Regions from separate parts of the Streptomyces vulcanius genome, predicted to be linked through region 2. Evidence: predicted binding sites of a transcription regulator. Region 2 holds the regulator's gene; each other region holds the start of a gene.

What was found. Region 2 encodes HrcA, which represses chaperone genes, less so after heat shock. Its sites were predicted from a motif close to TTNGCACTCNGNNNNNCNGAGTGCNAA; they were not measured.
Region 1: the regulator HrcA is predicted to act here: its motif matches at 1,606-1,632, upstream of groL (chaperonin GroEL).
Region 3: the regulator HrcA is predicted to act here: its motif matches at 2,334-2,360, upstream of groES (co-chaperone GroES).

The regions. Positions count from the first base shown of each region.
Region 1 is NZ_JBHSFK010000038.1:65,904-71,585, reverse strand. Features, by position in the region: gene thrC (threonine synthase) at 1-551, shown strand, start outside; gene ACFPIH_RS41750 (MoaD/ThiS family protein) at 548-823, shown strand; gene ACFPIH_RS41745 (cold-shock protein) at 1,277-1,483, shown strand; gene groL (chaperonin GroEL) at 1,796-3,418, shown strand; gene ACFPIH_RS41735 (YciI family protein) at 3,629-4,036, shown strand; gene ACFPIH_RS41730 (RNA polymerase sigma factor) at 4,045-5,190, shown strand; gene ACFPIH_RS41725 (Uma2 family endonuclease) at 5,199-5,682, opposite strand, start outside.
Region 2 is NZ_JBHSFK010000019.1:172,637-178,318, reverse strand. Features, by position in the region: gene ACFPIH_RS28010 (16S rRNA (uracil(1498)-N(3))-methyltransferase) at 1-712, opposite strand, end outside; gene ACFPIH_RS28005 (nitronate monooxygenase) at 709-1,782, opposite strand; gene dnaJ (molecular chaperone DnaJ) at 1,845-2,981, opposite strand; gene hrcA (heat-inducible transcriptional repressor HrcA) at 2,982-3,998, opposite strand; gene ACFPIH_RS27990 (MBL fold metallo-hydrolase) at 4,159-4,869, shown strand; gene ACFPIH_RS27985 (DUF3097 domain-containing protein) at 4,901-5,682, shown strand, end outside.
Region 3 is NZ_JBHSFK010000018.1:147,222-152,903, reverse strand. Features, by position in the region: gene ACFPIH_RS27010 (ester cyclase) at 1-54, shown strand, start outside; gene groL (chaperonin GroEL) at 133-1,758, opposite strand; gene groES (co-chaperone GroES) at 1,879-2,187, opposite strand; gene ACFPIH_RS26995 (polysaccharide deacetylase family protein) at 2,496-3,266, opposite strand; gene ACFPIH_RS26990 (polysaccharide deacetylase family protein) at 3,707-4,672, opposite strand; gene ACFPIH_RS26985 (THUMP-like domain-containing protein) at 4,772-5,682, shown strand, end outside.

The sequences.
Region 1 (5,682 bases), on a different contig from region 2:
GGCGGATCCCGGACCAGCTGGTCGTGCCGATCGCCTCCGGCTCCCAGCTCACGAAGATCGACAAGGGTCTGCAGGAGCTGATCAAGCTCGGGCTGGTCGAGGACCGGCCGTACAAGATCTTCGGCGCGCAGGCGGAGGGGTGCTCCCCGGTGTCCGTCGCGTACAAGGCGGGGCACGACGTGGTCCGCCCGCAGAAGCCGAACACCATCGCCAAGTCCCTGGCCATCGGCAACCCGGCGGACGGTCCGTACGTGCTCGACATCGCGCGGCGCACGGGCGGGGCCGTGGAGGACGTCACGGACGAGCAGATCGTCGACGCGATCAAGCTGCTCGCCCGGACGGAGGGCATCTTCGCCGAGACCGCCGGCGGGGTAACCGTGGGGGTCACTCGCAAGTTGATCGAGAACGGTCTGCTGGACCCGACGAAGACCACGGTCGTCCTGAACACCGGCGACGGCCTGAAGACCCTGGACGCGGTGGCCGGTACCGGCCTCACCGCGACGATCCGCCCGAACCTCGACTCCTTCCGAGAGGCTGGCCTCGCATCATGAGCGTCAACGTCCGCATCCCCACCATCCTGCGCACCTACACCGGCGGCGCGGCCGAGGTGACGGCCGAGGGCGCGACCCTCGGCGAGGTCATCGCCGACCTGGAGAAGAACCACACGGGCATCGCCGCCCGGGTCCTGGACGACCAGGGCAAGCTGCGGCGGTTCGTCAACGTGTACGTCAACGACGACGACGTCCGCTTCGAGCAGGGACTGGACACGGCGACTCCGGACGGCGCCGGCGTCTCGATCATCCCGGCTGTCGCGGGCGGCTGATCCCTGGATTACTACCCGCCGGTAGTAACCGTCGGTAACAGTGATTACCGAGCGTTCATCGAATTGCCCCCTCCGTGAGAGAAGCGGAGGGGGCAATTCAGTGAGGTTGAACGAGGTACAGTTGGGGAACCCGGTCCAGCACCCCGGTTCTGGCGCCTTTGATTTCTGCCTTACAGCCGACAAGAAGTAGCCAAAGTGCATGTCTCATGCGCGGCATTTGTGGCTTTTATGGGGCCCGACTTGCCCTGAATTCAGGCGAATTCTCGCCACATTCCGGATCCCGCGCGTCCAGAATTCTCGTCCGACTGACCTGTTGCAGACGGCAGTTGGACAGATACATTCGGCCGCGGTCGACGCGTTCCGGCGCACGCCCCCAACCAGCTGGGGGGTGAGGTCTGACCCGGATCCGCGAAGTGTGGATCTGTGCAAGGGCCAGTAATAGGGGAGTTAGGCATGGCTCAGGGCACCGTCAAATGGTTCAACGCGGAGAAGGGGTACGGCTTCATCGCGGTCGACGGTGGTGCGGATGTTTTCGTCCACTACAGCGCCATCCAGATGGACGGTTACCGCACCCTGGAAGAGGGTCAGCGGGTCGATTTCGAGATCTCGCAGGGCCAGAAGGGGCCGCAGGCGGACATGGTCCGGCTGGCGACCGGCTGAAGCACGCGCCGACTGACAGCGTCGTTCTTCTGTTCTTCACCGAAGGGCTCGTGCCTCCCGGGGCACGGGCCCTTCAGCATGCCCGGGTCCGGTCGCCCGGCGCCTCGCATCTGTGAGAGGCGCTTGCACTCGACCATGCCGAGTGCTAATCATTGGCGTTAGCACTCTGAAGGTGAGAGTGACAAAGAAGGACCGAGTCGGTGAGGCCCGCAGGCCAGGTGGGGCAAGGAACCACGGGGCATGCGAGCCGTCCGTCGCGGGCGCGGGCGCGGTCCGAAGGAATCACCCCCAGTCCTGGAGGGACCACTTCACATGGCCAAGATCATCGCGTTCGACGAGGAGGCGCGGCGCGGCCTCGAGCGCGGCATGAACCAGCTCGCGGACGCCGTGAAGGTGACGCTCGGCCCCAAGGGCCGCAACGTCGTCCTCGAGAAGAAGTGGGGCGCCCCCACGATCACCAACGATGGTGTCTCCATCGCCAAGGAGATCGAGCTCGAGGACCCGTACGAGAAGATCGGCGCCGAGCTGGTCAAGGAAGTCGCCAAGAAGACGGACGACGTCGCCGGTGACGGTACGACCACCGCGACGGTCCTCGCCCAGGCCCTGGTCAAGGAGGGCCTGCGCAACGTAGCCGCCGGCGCCAACCCCATGGCCCTCAAGCGCGGTATCGAGAAGGCCGTCGAGGCTGTCTCCGGTGCCCTGCTCGAGCAGGCGAAGGATGTCGAGACCAAGGAGCAGATCGCCTCCACGGCCTCCATCTCCGCCGCCGACACCCAGATCGGCGAGCTCATCGCCGAGGCGATGGACAAGGTGGGCAAGGAAGGCGTCATCACCGTCGAGGAGTCGCAGACCTTCGGTCTGGAGCTCGAGCTCACCGAGGGCATGCGCTTCGACAAGGGCTACATCTCGGCCTACTTCGCGACCGACATGGAGCGTATGGAGGCCGTCCTCGACGACCCGTACATCCTGATCGCGAACTCCAAGATCGCCAACGTCAAGGACCTGCTCCCGCTCCTGGAGAAGGTCATGCAGGGCGGCAAGCCGCTGCTGATCATCGCCGAGGACGTCGAGGGCGAGGCCCTGTCGACCCTGGTCGTCAACAAGATCCGCGGCACCTTCAAGTCCGTCGCGGTCAAGGCCCCGGGCTTCGGCGACCGCCGCAAGGCGATGCTGAACGACATCGCCATCCTCACCGGCGGCGAGGTCATCTCCGAGGAGGTCGGTCTCAAGCTCGAGAACACGACCCTGGACCTCCTGGGCAAGGCCCGCAAGGTCGTCATCACCAAGGACGAGACCACCATCGTCGACGGTGCCGGCTCCTCGGACCAGGTCGCCGGCCGGGTCAACCAGATCCGCGCCGAGATCGAGAACAGCGACTCGGACTACGACCGCGAGAAGCTCCAGGAGCGCCTGGCGAAGCTCGCGGGCGGCGTGGCCGTCATCAAGGCCGGTGCCGCCACCGAGGTGGAGCTCAAGGAGCGCAAGCACCGCATCGAGGACGCCGTCCGCAACGCGAAGGCGGCCGTCGAGGAGGGCATCGTCGCCGGTGGCGGCGTCGCGCTCATCCAGGCGTCCTCCGTCTTCGAGAAGCTGGACCTCGAAGGTGACGAGGCGACCGGCGCCAACGCCGTGCGCATCGCGCTCGAGGCCCCGCTGAAGCAGATCGCCATCAACGCCGGCCTCGAAGGCGGTGTCGTGGTGGAGAAGGTGCGCAACCTGACCCCCGGACACGGCCTGAACGCCGCGACCGGTGAGTACGTCGACCTGGTCAAGGAAGGCATCATCGACCCGGCGAAGGTCACGCGCTCTGCCCTGCAGAACGCCGCGTCCATCGCCGCGCTCTTCCTCACCACCGAGGCCGTCATCGCCGACAAGCCGGAGAAGGCCGCGGCCCCGGCCGGCGGCGGCATGCCCGGCGGTGACATGGACTTCTGAGCCTGATTTCCGGGCTCGGGTTTCCTACCGAGGGCGGTACTCCCTGCTGACGCGGGGGGTACCGCCCTCGGGCGTTGAAGGGCTCCGCGAGAAACCCTTCCAGAAACTCTTCGAGAAAAAATCCCGGCGATGTCGAGAACCCGTGGCCCGCTCCGTCCCCGGGGTGAACGCGACCACAATGGGGTCGCACCGGCACCGAGGAGAACCACCATGGCCAAGTACCTGCTGCTCAAGCACTACCGAGGCGCCCCGGCCGCGGTCAACGACGTCTCCATGGACAAGTGGACGCCGGAGGAGATCTCGGCCCACATCCAGTACATGAACGACTTCGCGGCCCGGCTGGAGACGACCGGCGAGTTCGTCGACGGCCAGGCGCTCGCCCCCGAGGGGACCTGGGTCCGCTACGACGGCGAGGGCCGCCCGCCCGTGACCGACGGCCCGTTCGCCGAGACCAAGGACCTCATCGCCGGCTGGATGGTGATCGACGTCGACAACTACGAGCGCGCCGTCGAGCTGGCCGGGGAACTGTCGGCCGCCCCCGGCGCGGGCGGCAAGCCGATCCACGAGTGGCTGGAGCTGCGCCCGTTCTACGGCGTGCAGCCCACGGTCACGGAGTGACCGCTGAGGTGAACGAGGTCCTGCTGAGGAGCCTCACGCCGAGCGTGCTCGGCATCCTCGTCCGCCGCGGAGCCGACTTCGCGGCGGCCGAGGACGCCGTGCAGGACGCGCTGGTCGAGGCGGTCCGCGTATGGCCGGCCGACCCTCCGCGGGATGCGAAGGGCTGGCTGGTCACCGTGGCCTGGCGCAAGTTCCTCGACGCGAGCCGGGCGGACACCTCCCGCCGCCGGCGTGAGGATCTCGTCGACGAGGAGCCGGCACCCGGGCCCGCACCCGCGACGGACGACACACTCCAGCTCTACTTCCTCTGCGCCCACCCGTCCCTCACCCCGTCGTCCGCGGTCGCGCTCACGCTGCGCGCCGTCGGCGGGCTGACCACCCGCCAGATCGCCCGCGCCTACCTGGTACCCGAGGCGACCATGGCGCAGCGCATCAGCCGGGCCAAGCGCACCGTCAACGGCGTGCGGTTCGACCGGCCCGGCGACGTCGCCACCGTGCTGCGCGTCCTCTACCTGGTCTTCAACGAGGGCTACTCCGGCGACGTCGACCTCGCCGCCGAGGCCATCCGGCTCACCCGGCAGCTCGCGGCCGCGATCGACCACCCCGAGGTGGCCGGGCTGCTCGCCCTCATGCTGCTCCACCACGCCCGGCGCGCCGCCCGGACCGCGCCCGACGGCAGTCTGGTGCCGCTCGCCGAGCAGGACCGCGGTCGGTGGGACACGGTGTCGATCGCCGAGGGCATCGGAATCCTGCACAGGGCCCTGGCCCGCGACCGCCTCGGCGAGTTCCAGGCCCAGGCCGCCATCGCCGCCCTCCACGCGGACGCGCCCACCGCCGAGGAGACCGACTGGGTGCAGATCGTGGAGTGGTACGACGAGCTCGCCCGGCTGACCGACAGCCCGGTCGTCCGCCTCAACCGCGCGGTGGCGGTCGGCGAGGCCGACGGACCACGCGCCGGTCTCGCGGCCCTGGCGCCGCTGGACGAGTCGCTCCCCCGCCACACCGCGGTGGCGGCCTACCTCCACGAACGCGACGGCGACCTGCCGACGGCGGCCCGCCTGTACGCCGAGGCGGCGAGTAAGGCCCCCAACCTGGCGGAACGCGACCACCTGACCCGCCAGGCGGCTCGGCTCAACGCCCGGGGGGACCACTGACGGGTTCGTCAGTCGGCGTACTTCTTGAGCGGCTCGGTGTCGAGGGTGATGCTCACCGGGGGCGGGAGCTCGACCGTGGCTCCCCAAGCGTAGGAGTCGATCCGCTGGTAGCGGCTGTCCTTGGGCTCGCTGTACACGACGACTGTGTTGTTGTCGCGATCGACGAGGAGGTATACGGGGATGGCGGCCTCCGCGTAGCCGACGGGTTTGTCGATGCGGTCGCGTTGGTTGGTGTCACGGTCGTGAGACGTGATTTCGAGGGCCATCAGAATCCCCGCGGTGTCGGACCATTCGCCGTCGTCGATGAAGTGATCCACCGGTGCGAGTGCCGCGTCGGTCCGAGCACGACCCTTGCGGTATGCCTCGGCCTTGACGCCGGATTCGGGAGCGAGGTCAAGATCGGGACGGTGGAGCAGGAACTGGCGCACCAGCCACATGTAAATCGAACGGTGCTTGCCGTCCGGCATTGCCTTGACCTCTAGTTTTCCATTG
Region 2 (5,682 bases):
GGGCGGTGGCGGCCGTGCCGGCGGTGGAGGTGCGCAGGACGCTGCGCCCCAGCCGGTACGCCCTCGCGCCGGCCTCCTCGAAGAGCGCCAACTCCTCGGGGGAGACGCCCCCTTCGGGTCCGACGACGAGCACGATCTCGCCGTCGGCGGGGAGCCCGGCGGTGGCGAGGGGCGCGCTGCCGTAGTCGCGGTCCTCGTGCAGCACTGCGGCGAAGTCGGCGCGGGCCAGAAGTTCCGCCACCTGCTTGGCCGTTGCCGCCTCGGTGACCTCGGGGAAGCGGACCCGGCGGGACTGCTTGCCGGCCTCGCGGGCGGTGGCCCGCCACTTCGCCAGCGCCTTCTGCCCGCGCTCGCCCTTCCACTGCGTGATGCAGCGGGCGGCGGCCCACGGGACGATCCGGTCGACCCCGGTCTCGGTCATCGTCTCCACGGCCAGCTCGCCCCGGTCGCCCTTGGGCAGGGCCTGGACGACGGTGACACGCGGCGACTCGGCCGGCTCCTCGACGACGTCCTTCAGACCGACGACCAGCCGGTCCCTGCCCTCGGCGGCGACCACCTCGCCCTCGGCCCAGCGTCCGGCGCCGTCGGTGAGGACGACCGTCTCCCCGGCCCGCAGCCGCTTCACGGAGACGGCGTGCCGTCCCTCGGGGCCGTCCAGCACGAACTCGCCCCCTGTGGGCAGCTCGTCCACGACGAACACCGGCGCGGTCATGCCGCGCCGTCCTCGGCCGGTGCCGGCGGCGCCGCGTCGAGTTCGGCCACCAGAAGCTCCACCAGCTCCCCCGCCGGGATCTCCCGGGCCATCCGGTGGCCCTGGCCCGCCCACAGTGCCATGCCCTGTGCGTCGCCCGCCTTGGCCGCGGCCTTGCGCAGCGGCGAGGTGAGGTGGTGGACCTCGGGGTAGGCGGCGGGCGCGTACGGGCCGTGCTCGCGCACGAAGCGGTTGGTCAGGCTGCGGGCCGGGCGGCCGGAGAAGGCGCGGGTCAGCTCGGTGCGCACGAACAGCGGGTCGGTGAGCGCCCGCTTGTGCGCAGCGTGCGCGCCCGACTCGGGTGTGGCGAGGAACGCGGTGCCCAGCTGGGCCGCGCTCGCGCCGGCCGCGAGGACCGCGGCGATCTGGCTGCCACGCATGATGCCGCCGGCGGCGACGATCGGCAGCCGTACGGCCTCGCGGACCTGGGCGAGGAGGGAGAGCAGGCCGGTGCCGCAGCCGTCGTTCTCGGGGAGGTCCTTGTGGGTGCCCTGGTGGCCGCCGGCCTCCACGCCCTGCACGATCACCGCGTCCGCACCGGCCTGCTCCACGGCGAGCGCCTCCTCGGCGGAGGTCACGGTGACCAGGGTGAGGGTGCCGGCCCGGCGCAGGGACTGAAGCGCCTCACCGCTCGGCACGCCGAAGTGGAAGGAGGCCACGGCCACCGGGTCGTCGAGGAGGACGGCGAGCTTGGCGTCGTAGCCGTCGTCACGGCCGCTGTCCGGGTCGCCGAGCTCGGTCTCGTACCAGGAGACCTCGCCGGCGAGCTGCTCGGCGTAGACCTGGACGGCGCCGGTCTCGGCATACTCCGGCTGCGGGAGGAAGAGGTTCACGCCGAAGGGACGGCTCGTGAGCCCGCGGAGCTGTTTGATCTCCTGGTACATGCCGTCGGCCGTCTTGTACCCGGCGGCGAGGAACCCCAGCCCGCCTGCCTCGGACACGGCGGCGGCGAGCTGCGGCACGGAGACACCGCCCGCCATGGGCGCCTGCACGATCGGATGGGGGCAGAGACCGGTCAGCACGGAGGACATGACGGCATGTTGTCACGTCCTCCGAACAAGTCCGAATCCGGCCCTCACAAGGGTTTTCACGGTCAGCGACCGTTAAAGGCATCCTTCAGCCGCGAGAACAACCCCTGCTGACCCGGCTGGAACTGGCCCAGGGGCCGTTCCTCGCCGCGTAGTTTCGCCAGCTCGCGCAGCAGTCGCTCCTGCTCCGGATCCAGCTTGCTCGGGGTCTGGACCTCGACGTGGACGATGAGGTCGCCGCGCCCGCCGCCGCGCAGATGCGTGACACCCCGCCCGTGCAGCGGGATCGACTGGCCGGACTGGGTGCCGGGCCGGATGTCGACCTCCTCCAGGCCGTCCAGCGTCTCCAACGGCACCTTGGTGCCGAGGGAGGCCGCGGTCATCGGGAGGGTGACCGTGCAGTGCAGGTCGTCACCGCGCCGCTGGAACATCGCGTGCGGCAGCTCGTGGATCTCGACGTACAGGTCACCGGCGGGACCGCCGCCGGGGCCGACCTCGCCCTCGCCCGCGAGCTGGATCCGCGTGCCGTTGTCGACACCCGCCGGGATCTTGACGGTGAGCGTGCGGCGGGAACGGACCCGGCCGTCGCCCGCGCACTCGGGGCACGGCGAGGGAACGACGGTGCCGAAGCCCTGGCACTGCGGGCAGGGGCGGGAGGTCATGACCTGGCCCAGGAAGGACCGGGTCACCTGGGACACCTCGCCACGGCCGCGGCACATGTCGCAGGTCTGGGCGGAGGTGCCCGGCGCCGCGCCCTCGCCACTGCAGGTGGTGCAGACGATCGCGGTGTCGACCTGGATGTCCTTGGTCGTGCCGAAGGCAGCCTCTTCCAGGTCCACCTCCAGCCGGATCATCGCGTCCTGGCCGCGCCGGGTGCGCGAGCGCGGGCCACGCTGGGACGCCGTACCGAAGAACGCGTCCATGATGTCGGAGAAGTTGCCGAAGCCACCGGCCCCGAAACCGCCCGCGCCACCGCCGCCCGCCTGCGAGAGGGGGTCGCCGCCGAGGTCGTAGACCTGCTTCTTCTGCGGGTCCGACAGCACCTCGTAAGCGGCGTTGATCTCCTTGAACCGCTCCTGGGTCTTCGGATCCGGGTTGACGTCCGGGTGCAGCTCGCGTGCGAGCCGACGGAACGCCTTCTTGATCTCATCCTGCGACGCGTCGCGGCGCACGCCGAGAACGGCGTAGTAGTCCGTGGCCACTTACGACTCCGCCAGGATCTGTCCGACGTACCGTGCCACCGCTCGTACCGCTCCCATCGTTCCCGGGTAATCCATGCGGGTCGGTCCGACCACGCCGAGCTTGGCGACTGCCTCGCCGCCCGAACCGTAACCGACCGACACCACGGAAGTGGAGTTGAGTCCCTCATAGGCGTTCTCGTGACCGATGCGTACGGTCATGCCCGAATCACCCGCCTCACCAAGGAGTTTGAGGAGGACGACATGCTCCTCCAGGGCCTCCAGGACGGGCCGGATGGTGAGGGGAAAGTCATGTCCGAAGCGGGTCAGATTGGCGGTGCCGCCGATCATCAGCCGCTCCTCGTTCTCCTCGACGAGGGTCTCCAGGAGGGTGGAGAGCACCGTCGAGACCGTGCCGCGGTCCTCGGCCTCGAAGGCGTCCGGCAGATCCTCCACCAGACGCGGCACATCACTGAACCGGCGGCCCGCGACCCGGCTGTTGAGCCGCGCGCGTAGATCCGCCAGAGAGGCCTCCCCGAAGGGCGCTGGGCAGTCCACCAGCCGCTGCTCGACCCGCCCGGTGTCCGTGATCAGCACGAGCATCAGCCGGGCGGGCGCGAGCGACAACAGCTCCACGTGCCGCACGGTGGACCGGGTCAGCGACGGATACTGCACGACGGCGACCTGCCGTGTGAGCTGCGCCAGCAGCCGTACCGTCCGCGCCACCACGTCGTCGAGGTCGACGGCGCCGTCGAGGAAGTTCTGGATGGCGCGCCGCTCGGGCGCGGTCATCGGCTTGACTCCGGCCAGCTTGTCGACGAACAGCCGGTAGCCCTTGTCGGTGGGGATGCGCCCGGCGCTGGTGTGCGGCTGGGCGATGAACCCCTCGTCCTCCAGGGCGGCCATGTCGTTACGGACCGTCGCCGGGGAGACACCGAGGTTGTGCCGCTCGGTGAGGGCCTTCGACCCCACGGGTTCCTCGGTACCGACATAGTCCTGGACGATGGCGCGCAGCACCTGCAGCCTGCGTTCGCTCAGCATCCGCGCACACCTCCAGAAGTCGTCCCCCCAGTCCCCTGGGTGCCTCCCCTGGCACTCTTCAGTTCCGAGTGCCAGCGTTCCCCGGCCCAGTGTACGGCCGTGGGGTACACCCCGGGCAAGGTAGACCAACCGCGTGGGGTCGTACAGCTAGCGTCGCGGTATGACGGTGACTTGGGAAGAGCTGGGGTGGGAGCGGGTCGCGGACGGGGTCGGGCGGGTGCGGCTGCCCGGCTGGGACTGCACGGTCGGGCTGGCCGTGGGGGCGGACGCGGTGCTGATGGTGGACGCCGGGTCGAGCCCGGCGGAGGGCGCGCGGCTACGTGCGCAGGCCGAGGAGCTGTCCGGCGGCCGTGTGACCCATCTCGCTCTCACCCATGCCCACTTCGACCATGTGTTCGGCGCCGCGGCGTTCCCGGAGGCGGTGATCCTCGGTGCGGCGGGGCTGGAGTCGGTGTCCACGGCGGAACTCCGCGCGGACGCGGTCCGCAACGGTCTGCCGGAGGCGACGGCGGCCGAGGCCGCCCTGGTCCGCCCGCACCGTCTCGTCCCCGGCGAGTGGCCCCTCGACCTGGGCGGCGGCCGACAGGTGCGGCTGGCGAACGTCGGCCCCGGCCACACGGCGCACGACCTGGCGGTTCTGGTCTCCGGCCCGCCGCCGGTGGTCTTCTGCGGCGACCTGGTCGAGGAGTCCGGCGCACCCCAGGCCGGCCCGGACGCCGTACCCTCCCGCTGGCCGGCCGCCCTCGACCGACTGCTGGCCCTGGGCGGCGAGGACGCGCTGTACGTCCCCGGCCACGGAGCGGTCGTCGACGCGGCGTTCGTACGGGCCCAGCGGGACGCGCTCGCGACGCGTTTCGGCGTGTCGCTCTGACCGGGCGGACGCTTCTCCTATCGTCATCCGAATGCGCCAGTACTCCGCCGACCTGACCCCTCCCTGGAAGAAGCCGAAGCCCGTCCCCGAGGTCGAGGCGGAGCCCGGCCTGGTGGTGGAGGAGCCCGGCACCGGTTTCTGCGGCGCGGTGATCCGCTGCGAGGCGGGCACGGTCACCCTGGAGGACCGCTTCGGCAAGCACCGGGTGTTCCCGCTGGAGCCGAGGGGTTTCCTGCTGGAGGGCCGCGTGGTGACCCTCGTCAGACCGACTTCAGGACCGCCCGTACGACCCGCCCGCACCGCCTCCGGTTCGGTCGCCGTCCCCGGCGCACGCGCGCGTGTGGCCCGCGCCGGGCGGATCTACGTCGAGGGCCGGCACGACGCCGAGCTGGTCGAGAAGGTCTGGGGCGACGACCTGCGCGTCGAGGGCGTGGTCGTGGAGTACCTGGAGGGCGTGGACGACCTGCCGTCGATCGTCGCCGAGTTCGCCCCCGGTCCGGACGCCCGCCTGGGCGTCCTGGTGGACCACCTGGTCCCCGGCACGAAGGAGTGGCGCATCGCGCGGTCGGTCACGAGTGAGCACGCCCTGGTGGTCGGGCACCCGTACATCGACATCTGGGAGGCGGTGAAGCCGTCGTCCCTGGGCATCCCCGGCTGGCCGCGCGTCCCGCACGGCCAGGACTGGAAGACCGGCGTGTGCCGGGCCCTGGGCTGGCCCTCGGAGAACACCGGGGCGGTGTGGCAGGCGATCCTGAAACGGGTGAACTCCTACAAAGACCTGGAACCGGAGCTGCTGGGCAGGGTCGAGGAACT
Region 3 (5,682 bases), on a different contig from region 2:
GACCGCCTCGGCCTGATGGCCCAGCTGGGAGCGCTGGACACCCTGGAGACCTGAGAGCCGCAGATACCGCCCGCGAAGGGAGAAGCCCCCGTTCCGTCGTCACGGAGCGGGGGCTTCTTCGAGCGGGGTGCCTCAGTGGGCGTGGCCGTGGCTGTGGCCGCCGGCGGCCGGCTCTTCCTCTTCCTTCTTCTCGACGACGAGGGTCTCGGTCGTCAGGAGGAGGGAGGCGATGGAGGCGGCGTTCTCCAGGGCGGAGCGGGTGACCTTGACCGGGTCGATGACGCCGGCCTTGACCAGGTCGCCGTACTCGCCGGTGGCGGCGTTGAAGCCCTGGCCCTTGTCGAGCTCGGCGACCTTGGAGGTGATGACGTAGCCCTCCAGGCCGGCGTTCTCGGCGATCCAGCGCAGCGGCTCCACGACGGCGCGGCGGACGACCGCGACACCGGTGGCCTCGTCGCCGGTCTTGTCGAGGTTGCCCTCGAGGACCTTGGCGGCGTGGACCAGCGCGGAGCCACCACCGGAGACGATGCCCTCCTCGACCGCGGCGCGGGTCGCGGAGATGGCGTCCTCCAGGCGGTGCTTCTTCTCCTTCAGCTCCACCTCGGTGGCGGCGCCGACCTTGATCACGCACACGCCGCCGGCCAGCTTCGCGAGGCGCTCCTGGAGCTTCTCGCGGTCCCAGTCGGAGTCCGTGTTCTCGATCTCGGCCTTGATCTGAGCGATGCGGCCCTGGACGGCCCCGGAGTCGCCGGCGCCGTCGACGATCGTGGTGTCGTCCTTGGTGACGGTGACGCGGCGGGCGGAGCCGAGTACGTCGATGCCGACCTGGTCGAGCTTGAGGCCGACCTCCTCGGAGATGACCTCGGCGCCGGTCAGCGCCGCCATGTCCTGGAGCATCGCCTTGCGGCGGTCACCGAAGCCGGGGGCCTTGACGGCGACCGCGTTGAAGGTGCCGCGGATCTTGTTCACGACGAGGGTGGAGAGCGCCTCGCCCTCGAGGTCCTCGGCGATGATCAGCAGCGGCTTCGAGGAGTTGGTCTGGATGACCTTCTCCAGCAGCGGCAGCAGGTCGGCGATGGAGGAGATCTTGCCCTGGTTGATGAGGATGTAGGGGTCCTCGAGGACGGCCTCCATGCGCTCCTGGTCCGTCACGAAGTACGGTGACAGGTAGCCCTTGTCGAAGGCCATGCCCTCGGTGAAGTCCAGCTCCAGACCGAAGGTGTTGGACTCCTCGACGGTGATGACACCGTCCTTGCCGACCTTGTCCATCGCCTCGGCGATGAGCTCGCCGACCTGCTGGTCCTGGGCGGACAGCGCGGCGACGGCCGCGATGTCGGCCTTGTCGTCGATCGGACGGGCCGAGGCGAGCAGCTCGTCGGAGACGGCCTTCACCGCGGCGTCGATGCCCTTCTTCAGGGCGGCCGGGGAGGCGCCGGCGGCGACGTTGCGCAGGCCCTCGCGGACGAGCGCCTGGGCCAGGACCGTGGCGGTGGTGGTGCCGTCGCCCGCGATGTCGTTGGTCTTGGTCGCCACCTCCTTCACCAGCTGCGCGCCGAGGTTCTCGTACGGGTCGTCGAGCTCGACCTCGCGGGCGATGGTGACGCCGTCGTTGGTGATGGTCGGGGCGCCGAACTTCTTGTCGATGACGACGTTGCGGCCCCTGGGGCCGATCGTCACCTTGACCGTGTCGGCCAGCTTGTTGACGCCGCGCTCGAGGGCGCGACGGGCGTCCTCGTCGAACTTCAGGATCTTCGCCATGGGAGCGGTTCAGCCCTCTCGAAAGCTTGGGAGAAACGAACTGCGCTCCCAGCGCCCGGCTTCACAAAGTCGCGGGGGCCAGGAGCGCAGTTCACTGCAAAACTGGGTGAAGCCGGTGAATTACTTCTCGATGATCGCGAGCACGTCGCGAGCCGAGAGGACGAGGTACTCCTCGCCGTTGTACTTCACCTCGGTGCCGCCGTACTTGCTGTACAGGACGATGTCACCGACCTGGACGTCGAGCGGCAGGCGCTCGCCGTTCTCGAAACGGCCCGGGCCCACGGCGAGGACAGCCCCCTCCTGGGGCTTCTCCTTCGCGGTGTCCGGGATGACCAGGCCAGAGGCCGTGGTCTGCTCGGCGTCGAGCGGCTGGACCACAATGCGGTCCTCGAGCGGCTTGATGGCAACCTTGGTGCTGGCGGTCGTCACGATCCGACCTCCCCCTTCGGAGATCTCACGGGGTTAACTGTCTGAGGTGGCGACCAGGTGGATCCGTCGTCGCGGGTGCCGGACCTGCCCGTCGCTGTGTTGGCACTCTCAACTGCCGAGTGCCAGAGCCGAGACTATGACCGCGATTAGCACTCGGTCAAGCGGAGTGCCAATCCCTGCGGGGCGTGGCGGGTTTTCGGTGGCCGGTGTCGGTGTGGCCGTCACCGGGGGCTGCCGCCCCCGCGCCCCCGCTTTCGGCCCTGAACGGGCCTTGTCCGCAAACGCCGGACGGGCTGGATGTGGTGCCCCTAGAGGTAGTCCTCCAGGCGGCCCGCCTTCAGGCCCTGTTCGCCGAGCCACCGCAGCAGGCGCGTCGTCCGTTCCGTCAGGCTCGGGCCCGCCGTCTCGTCCGGGTCGACGGCGATGATGTCTCCGGGGCGCAGGCGGTGGGCGCCGTGGGTGTACGTGAGGTCGGCCGGGCCCATGGCGGCGCGCCAGAGGACGAGGGCCGTGATGCCGCAGTCGGCCGCCGCGCGCAGGGTGGTCGTGTCGTACGTGCCGTAGGGCGGGCGGAACAGACGGGGGCGCAGGCCGAAGCGGGACCGCAGCTTCTCCTGCTGGCCGCAGATCTCGGCGCGCTGGCCGGCGTAGGGCAGACCGCGCAGGGCCGCGTGGTCGAGGGTGTGGTTCTGGAGGGTCGCGCCCACGGACCGCAGACGCGCGAAGTGGGCGTAGCCGGGGCCGACCACGCTGTCCGTGAGAAACATGGTGACCGGGAGGCGCCGTTCGCGGACCAGGGTGATGAAGCGGGGGTCGCGTTCGGCGCCGTCGTCGTAGGTGAGGAAGACGACGGGGTCGCGGGTGGGGATGTGATCGACTACGGGCGGGAGACCGGCACCCCCGAGACCGACACCGGCACCCCCGGGCCCACGCCCGGCACCGACACCGGCACCCCCGGGCCCACGCCCGGCACCGGCTCCGGCTCCGGCTCCGGCCCCACGCCCACCGGCCCCACCATCGCTGCCACCAGGGCCGCCCTTGCCACCGTCTGCCCCGCCGCCATCGCCACCGCTGCCCACCCCACCGCCGACAGCCCCGCTGCCGACCCCGCCGCTCTCCCGCCCGCCGCCACCACCGCCGCCGGCCTTGTCACCGCTGGCCCCGCCACCATCGGCACCGCCGCTCGCCCCGCTGCCGCCAGTCCCACCACCGCCACCAGCCCCACCGCCACCGCCATCACCACCGGCCCCGCCACTGCCGCCACCGCTCCCCGCCCCGCCGCCATCCCCTCCGCGACCGCCACCGAGAGCCCCGCCCCCGCCATCCGGCCCGCGATCACCGCCACCGACGGCCCCGCGATCGCCGCCGCCAACGGGGGCCTCCCCGCGAACCCCCGGATGGACCCGTTCCGCCGTCTTCCTGCCCAGGCGTTCGATCGGGTCGACGGACTGGGCGCAGCCGGTCAGGGTCGTGGCCGTCAGGGCCAGCAGGGCGGCCAGGGCGGCCGGCGCCCGTGTCCTCACAGGTAGTCCTCCAGGCGTGCCACCGCGTATCCCTTCTCCGTGACCTTGTTCAGGAACCGGCGGACCATGTCGGGCATGGTGCCCTTCCATTCGCCCCGGCCCCGGAAGTGGCTCAGGACGATGTCGCCGGGGTGGAGGTCCTGGTCCCCCTCTCGGTACTCCCAGTGGTCGACGAAGACCTCCTCGTTCCAGAGTGGGACGTACTTCACCCCGCAGGTCTTCGCGGCGACCAGCGTGTCGCGGTCGTAGTTGCCGAAGGGGGGCCGGAAGAGGGCGGGCCGTCTGCCGTACTGCTCGCGCAGCACCCTCTGCATGCCGCAGATCTCGCGCTTCTGGCGGGTGTAGGAGAGGGCCGGCAGGTAGGGGTGGTGGAGGGTGTGGTTGTTCAGCGTCACGCCGAACTTCTGCATCTTCCTGAAGTAGGCGTAGTCGTCCTTGACGACGTAGTCACTGAGGAAGGCCGTGTAGGGGATCCGCAGTTCCTTCATCATCTTCAGGAACGCCGGGTCCTTCTCGGCGCCGTCGTCGATGGTGAGGAAGACGACCTTCTGCCTGGTCGGGACCGTGGTGAAGAGCGGGGGGAGGTCCAACTCCTCGTGGTCCTCGACCTCGAAGCCCTCCCGGGTGGTGATCCTCGGCTTCCTCACGGGCGGGAGGGGCGCGGCCAGCGGGACCTCCCGCAGGCCCCAGTGCCTCGCCGCGGCGGCCCGCGCGAGGGCCTCGGCACGCAGATGGGCGGCGTACAAGCTCAGGGCGTGCGCCGGGAGCGCGGCCGGGTCGGCGACCTGCTGGCCGGGCGCCGGAGTGCCCCCCGCGACCCCGCTCTCCGCTCCCCCACCCGAGGCCCCGCCCTGCGCGCACCCCGAAACGATCGCCGCCAGCGCCAGCAGCGCGACAACCCCACGAGCTCCAGACGCGGCAGGAAATGCGCCATTGTTGTCATTTTGTACGACGGATCCCATGGCGCCGGATCCTCCCAGCCCACCCCCGCCGCCCCCGCCCGACACCGCCACCGGAAGCACGTCATCCACCGACTGGCCCACAATGACCCGGTGAACCCGGTGAACGACCTCGCTCCGCTCCTCACCCCCGAGGGCCGCGCCCTCCTCGACGCCGTGCGCGGTACCGCCCCCGCCGACGAACTCGCCGTCGCCACGCGGCTGCGCCGCGACCATCCCGCCGGACTGGTGTCGGCGGCGCTCGGCCAGGCCCGGCTGCGGCAGCGGGCGGAGGCGAAGTTCGGTGCCGAGGACGCGCGGCGGATGTTCTTCACGCCCAACGGGGTCGAGCAGTCGACGCGCGCGAGTGTCGCCGCGTACCGGGCCGGGCGGATGAAGGAGCTGGGTGTCACCGCCGTGGCCGACCTGTGCTGCGGGATCGGCGGCGACGCCGTCGCGCTGGCCCGGGCGGGGATCCGGGTGCTGGCCGTGGACCGCGATCCGCTGACCGCGGCGGCGGCCCGGGCCAACGCCGAGGCACTCGGGCTCACCGGCCTCATCGACGTACGGGAGGCGGACGTCACGGAGGTGGACACGGACGGGTACGACGCCGTGTTCGTGGATCCGGCGCGAAGGGGCGGGCGGGGGCGGGTCTTCGATCCGGAGGCGTACTCGCCGCCCCTGTCCTGGGCCGTCGCGGCGGCTCTGAAGGCCCCGCACGCGGCCCTCAAGGTCGCCCCGGGCATCCCGCACGAGGCGATCCCCGCCCAGGCCGGGGCCGAGTGGATCTCGGACGGGGGTGATGTGAAGGAGGCGGTGCTGTGGTTCGGCGGGAGCACACGGAACGACGTGCGCGCGACGCTGCTTCCCGGCCCCCGCACCCTCCTCGGCACCGGGCTGCCCAATCCCGCCGTGCGGCCCCTCGGCCGCTATCTCTACGAGCCCGACGGCGCCGTCATCCGGGCCCATCTGGTCGCCGAGGTCGCGCAGGAGCTGGACGGGGGGCTGGTCGACGAGACCATCGCGTATGTCAC